2 regions of the Moraxella sp. FZLJ2109 genome follow, and region 1 is predicted to be linked to the other one. Evidence: predicted binding sites of a transcription regulator. Region 1 holds the regulator's gene; the other holds the start of a gene.
What was found. The regulator PhoB, encoded in region 1, activates phosphate uptake and scavenging genes when phosphate is short. The targets are predictions, from matches to a motif close to TGTCATNAANCTGTCATAA.
Positions count from the first base shown of each region.

Region 2: the regulator PhoB is predicted to act here: its motif matches at 1,634-1,652, upstream of NKU06_RS08175 (inorganic phosphate transporter).

Region 1 is NZ_CP101112.1:1,219,096-1,222,522, reverse strand. It holds gene pstA (phosphate ABC transporter permease PstA) at 1-453, shown strand, start outside; gene pstB (phosphate ABC transporter ATP-binding protein PstB) at 539-1,345, shown strand; gene phoB (phosphate regulon transcriptional regulator PhoB) at 1,647-2,339, shown strand; gene phoR (phosphate regulon sensor histidine kinase PhoR) at 2,369-3,406, shown strand; gene NKU06_RS05570 (Ppx/GppA phosphatase family protein) at 3,408-3,427, shown strand, end outside.
Region 2 is NZ_CP101112.1:1,685,724-1,689,150, reverse strand. It holds gene NKU06_RS08175 (inorganic phosphate transporter) at 1-1,511, opposite strand, end outside; gene NKU06_RS08170 (hypothetical protein) at 1,800-2,510, shown strand; gene ubiE (bifunctional demethylmenaquinone methyltransferase/2-methoxy-6-polyprenyl-1,4-benzoquinol methylase UbiE) at 2,803-3,427, shown strand, end outside.

The DNA.
Region 1 (3,427 bases):
GTGCATGGTCGCGGCTTTTCGGGTTGGGCAGGCGTTGTCGCACTTGCGATCATCGTCATTCCTGTGGTCATTCGCACCACCGAAAATATGCTGATGCTGATCCCGAACCACTTGCGCGAAGCAGGCTATGCCTTGGGCGCACCAAAATACAAACTCATCGGTAAAGTCACCCTAAAATCAGCGCAAGCAGGCATCATCACAGGTGTGCTACTTGCCTTTGCTCGCATTGCAGGCGAAACCGCGCCATTATTGTTCACCGCCTTGAACAACCAATATTTCAGCACCGATATGTCGCAAGCCATCGGTAACTTGCCAAATACCATTTACCAATTCGCCATGAGTCCGTATGACAACTGGCACGCCCTAGCGTGGGCAGCGGCACTACTGATCACCTTTGCGGTACTGACGCTCAATGTCATCGCGCGCATCATCTCAGCACGCGCCGAGAAATGATAAATTTGCTTAATAGATGTTGCTATAGAAATTCACTTAAATTGAAGTACAAGGATACACCATGCTAAACTTTAACTCAGCCACCATGCCACAAACCATGAACACCACCAACGAACGCAGCCAAGCACAAGCCACCGCCACCGCCAAAGTACAAGTCAAAAACCTAAACTTCTACTACGGCGATTATCACGCGCTCAAAAACATCAATCTTGACATCGCTGACAAAAAAGTCACCGCGTTCATCGGTCCATCAGGCTGCGGTAAATCAACGCTACTGCGCACCTTCAACCGTATGTACGACCTGTATGACGGCATGAAAGCCACAGGCGAGATCATCCTTGATAATCACAACATCCTAGATGGCAATGTCGATGTCAATCTGCTGCGTGCTCGTGTTGGTATGGTATTCCAAAAACCAACCCCTTTTGCCATGTCAATCTATGACAATGTTGCCTTTGGTGTGCGTCTGTACGAAAATCTTTCAAAAGCTGAGCTGGATGAACGCGTCGAATGGGCATTGAAAAAATCTGCACTGTGGAATGAAGTCAAAGACAAGCTGAAAAAATCAGGTCTGTCACTGTCAGGCGGTCAGCAGCAGCGTCTGTGCATCGCGCGCTCTGTCGCCACACGCCCTGAAGTACTGCTATTGGACGAGCCGACTTCAGCACTTGATCCGATCTCAACAGGCGCAATCGAAGAGTTGATCCACGATCTGAAAAAAGACTACACCATCGCCATCGTCACGCACAATATGCAGCAAGCAGTGCGCTGCTCGGACTACACTGCATATATGTATCTGGGTGATATGGTCGAGATGGGCAAAACTGAGCAAATCTTTAACGCACCAAAAATGCAAGCCACTGCCGACTATATCGCTGGTCGTCACGGCTGAGATTGGTCAAGCCATTAAAATAGTGCAGCTGTCACAAGCTGGGTGAATAAGCTGAATATTGATAAGTTTAAGTTTTTGATATCATTCGATTTTTATCATTTCAATCCCAGTTTGGCTGCACGATTTTAAAATCCATTTAGCAAAGCAAGATTAAGCACTTAATCATACCAAGTGGCAAAATCTTGCAAAAACACACTTTGACAGCCACAAACATTTGACATCAGCCCAAAAACCATTAGACTATAAAGACATCGCCAAAGCATTGTTGGACGCATACAACGACGCACGCACAAGGAATTTTATGAGCACGCCCACCATTTTAGTTGTCGAAGACGAACCTGCCATCAGTGAGCTGATTGTCAATACCTTAGAATTGGCGGATTTTCAAGCCGTTCAAGCCTTTGACACCCATGCTGCTGCCGTGGCGGTGGTCGATACCAAGCCTGCTTTGATTTTACTTGATTGGATGATGCCATTTGGCGAATCGGGCATTGACTTTGCCAAACGCCTAAAAAAAGACGCCACCACCGCCGACATTCCCATCATCATGCTCACCGCAAAAGGCGAAGAAGACAATAAAGTGCTTGGCTTTGACATCGGTGTCGATGACTATATCACCAAGCCATTTAGCACGCGCGAGCTGGTCAGCCGTGTCAAAGCAGTGCTGCGCCGCGTGCATGGCGTCGGTAATGAGCAGCGCACCAGCATTGGCAATCTTGTCATCGATGCCGCAGGTCAGCGCGTGATGGCGAATGATACTGAGATCGCCATGAGCAGTACCGAATATCGCTTGTTGTTATTTTTCATCAATCACGCCGAACGCGCCTACACCCGCGCGCAGATTCTCGATGGCGTATGGGGCGGCAATGTCTATATCGATGAGCGCACGGTCGATGTGCATATCCGCCGTTTGCGCAATTTGCTCAAGCCTTATGGCGCGGATGCTTATATCCAAACGGTGCGCGGTACGGGCTATCGCTTTTCGGATAAATAGGGTTTGCCCCAGTTTTATACAGAGTAATCATGACAATCCAGCCCATCCATCCCTTGCTATTAGAACACATTGACGAAGGCGTGGTGCAATTAAAAGACCAACAAATCGTGTACCAAAACACCATCGCAAGCACGCTTTTGCACCAGACAAGCACCGCCATCACCGTGCCAAAGACGCTGTTTGGTACACAGATTTTTGACACCATCACCCAAAAAATCCACGAAAACACCGCCATCAGCCACGAATTTCGCGCACCATCGCCAAGCGTGGCAGGTGATGTGTTGCGCATTCAAATCAAGCCTTTGTCCGATGGCTCGCACCTGATTACTTTACAAGACTACACGCAGCAGCAGCACCTTGAGCAGATGAAGACAGACTTTGTAGGTAATGTCTCGCATGAGCTGCGCACGCCTTTGACGGTGATTTTGGGTTATCTTGAAAATTTCTCACATGCAGATGATATCAAGCCTGCATGGGCGCGCGGCATTAAGCTGATGCAAGAGCAAGCGGTGCGTATGAATGATTTGATCAATGATTTATTGATGTTATCGCGCCTAGAAAGCGATGAGACCAAGCCTAAAGTCGCGGTCGATATGCCGCGGCTGTTGATGCAGGTTTTTGACAATGCCCAAGCCAGCAATCAGCAAGGACATCTGATCGATGTGCATCTGGATACCAATAAAAATGTACTGGGCATTGAAGGCTATCTGTACAGCGCGATCTTAAACCTTGTGACCAATGCCATCAAATACACCCCTGCTGGCGGCGAGATCGACATCATCTGGGAAGAAGTCGGCGATGAAGCGCATTTGAGCGTCATTGACAATGGCATCGGCATCAGTCATGAACATCTGTCGCGGCTGACCGAGCGGTTTTATCGCGTTGATAGCGGTCGCAGTCGCGCGACAGGCGGCACAGGGCTTGGACTTGCCATCGTCAAACATGTGCTCAATAAACACGACGCACGCCTTGAGATTGATTCTAAAGAAGGACATGGCTCGACTTTTCGTATCATTTTCTCAAAAAGCCATCTGATCGACCCACACGCACACAGACAGGCGCACTGATATGCTTGAAAATACCGAAAA
Region 2 (3,427 bases), 470 kb from region 1:
CCAATCGGACGCATCAGTTTCCAGTTGGTATTCTTATTCACAAGACCAATACCCAATACCGCACCGACTAGGATGTGCGTACTTGATACTGGGATACCTAGGCTTGATGCACCCATAACAACTGCCGCTGCTGCAAGTTCCGCCGCAAAGCCTGAAGCTGGATGCATTTCGGTTAGGTTTGTACCGACAGTTTGGATAACTTCTTTACCGATGAACCACAAGCCGACGATCAGCGCAATACCGAAAGTCACCATCACAGGACCTGGTACCATCGCTTTGGCTTCGATGGCGTTATTTTTGATCACATCAAGGATAGCCACGAATGGACCGACAGCGTTAGCAATGTCGTTCGAACCATGACTGAACGCGAACGCACACGCGGTAAATACTTGCATCCAACTGAACAGAATGAATGTCGCCTTACCAAGGTCTTCTTTGTGCTTACCACGAATGGTCTTGGTGTAGATGAATGCCGCCAACCATACGATCGCACCCAGCATACCCATCACCAATGATGCTTGTAGCATACTTAGGTTTAAGCCTGTGTTTGACAGACCCTTGAACACAACCATCGCCGTCATGATCACCGCGCCCAATGCTGCGATCAACGGCACCCAAGTTTTCAGCGCTTTTAGAGTGTCGATGCTGTCGCGTTCACGCTCAAGATCAAATAGCGAACGATAATAATCCGTCTCTAGATCTTCGCGCGTGCAGTCGCTATCTTTATAGACTTCTTGGTCGCGCAGTAGCGCATTGGTGTATGGCAGCTTATCTTCTTCGCTTAGGTTGTCGAAGTATTCTTTTTGCTCACGCTTGAGTGTCTTTTTATTGGTCTTAATCACACGGACGCGTGCTTCCGCCACTTCGTTGTATGCCAAGATATTTTTCTTAATAATACTGTATAGAAAATATGACAACAAACCACCCAATAGCGGTGAGGCAACCCACGAAATGGCGATTTCACCGATTTTTGACCATTTTACAGTAGAAAACGCAAGCTCGCTGCCACCCATATTGATACCAAGTACGATCGAGCTACCGACAATACCGCCGATGATGGCGTGCGTGGTTGAGACTGGCAAGCCTTTTTTGGTGGCAAATAGCAGCCAAAACGCCGCCGCGATCAATGCCGATAGCATCAAATAGATGAACTGATCAGGCGATACACCCAACTTATTGATATCTACGATACCGCTACGGATGGTATCAGTCACCGCTGCACCTGCCAAGACCGCGCCCGATACTTCAAAAATCGCCGCAACTGCCAACGCTTGAGTGACGGTCAAAGTACCTGCACCAACCGAAGTACCAAATGAGTTGGCGACATCGTTACCACCGATGTTGAACGCCATAAAGATACCAAAAAAGCTCGCCACCATAAATAGCGCGACCTGCTGATGCATGGTGTAGTCAAGACCCCACCAAATAAAATAAATACTGACCGCTGCCATCATCAGACCAAATAGCAAATTACCTGCCATTGGTGTTGTTTGTTTTGCTGAATTTACCATAAATTAAGTCAAATTATTCATAAAGAAAGCCACTTGGGTGCGCTGTGCATCCTAGCAGTGGCTGAAAAGTTATAGGCGCAATATGACAACACACCCCAATCTTGTCATATTATAGAATCCTATTATGACAATATGATGACAATTTTATCATATTTGCCAAATTGTAAGAAGATGTTTTGGAAAATATCTCGACAGTTACGCTGTGTCATCAGAATGTAACCGCACCATGCATTGCCTATTTTATCCCAACTTGCTATGATAACCGCTCCTATTTTATCGAGAGTACCGATGTCATTAATCGCCGATATGGTCGCCGCACTCATGCGCTATCACACCTTGCCACACCACACCGATGCAGCACTTGCCGACGCCCTAGCACAGATTCAAGCATGGCAACGCGCGCGCATTCATCTCGCCAACGCTGAGCTATTTACTCACAAGAAAACCGCACCACTTGCCAGCTATCTGATCGATCGCATCTACAGTGCGGCGACTTTCGAAGTGCTTGCCGCACAGCTACTCACCGCAGGACAAAACGCGCTTAATGGCTCAGGCAAGCTTGAAAAACTCGTCCCCACTAAGACACTCACCGCAGGTCTACTTGGCGTATCGGCGACCATCACCGCCATTGAGCTTGATTTACAATTGGCGCAGCGTTATCTAGCAGACTTTCGCGACAAGCTCATCAATGATGCGACCATGAGCGCGCTGTATCAAGCGGCGAATGCCAAAGACGCACGCATCGCTCAGATTCGTGAGATTGAGCAAGTTTGCCAAGTGTCGTATCAAGAATTTGATTCATTCCTGCTCAGAAACGCCTTTAAACTTGCCAAATCCACCGCCTATGCCAATGGTTATCAACCGCTGTATGACTTTATTAGTGAAGGCTTGGATGCGATTCATGCCATTGATAAGATTGAGCGATTTACCACGCCTTTTGTTGCAACAGAGCTTGAAATCATTGAAAAAATCCATGCAGGCAAGCCGATTTTTGACTAAGTCAGATTGGGTGATTTTAAGGGTTGAGTAAATTGCTTTAATATGATTTATTTTAACCCTTAAAATCTTTGAAAAATATTGATAACTATTTGATTTTAAATGATGATTTAATATCACAATGCATATGCCAATTGATAACTTTTAAGCCAAATTCATCATAATCACACCCAAACCAGCAAACTTGCGCCCCATCCACAGACAAATTTTTGAAAACCTGCCTAATTTTTCCCAATTAACCTGCAAAATAGTGTATCATTAAGGGTTGAAATTTATCAAAAATTTAGGGCTTATCATGAGCAATCAAAATCATAACGACACACAATTTACCAATCCAAATATCCTGCCAACAGGCACGCCGCAAGGACAGAGCGAGCTGCAGCGACCACAAGGCAGCGAAACGGTTGGCGAAGAGACCACGCATTTTGGCTATCAGACCGTGCGTAAATCTGAAAAGCAAGCCAAAGTCGCTGAAGTATTCACTTCTGTGGCACGCAAATATGATGTGATGAATGATTTGATGAGCTTCGGTATTCATCGCCTATGGAAGCGTTATGCCATCAGCCTAACAGGAGTGCGCAGCGGTCAGCGCGTGCTTGACATCGCAGGCGGTACAGGTGATCTTGCCAAGGTGTTTAGCCGTGAAGTCGGTCGCTCAGGTCGCGTGGTGCTATCAGACATCAATGAAGCGATGTTGGAAGTCGGTCGCACACGCTTGATTAATGCTGGCTGTAATAATGTCGATTTTGTGCTTGCTAATGCTGAGACGCTTGAGCCATTTGCCGATAATTCGTTTGACCTAGTCACCATCAGCTTCGGTCTTCGCAATGTCACCGACAAAGACAAAGCCCTTGCCGCCATGCACCGCGTGCTAAAACCGGGTGGTCGCTTGTTGGTGCTTGATTTTAGCAAACCTGTCT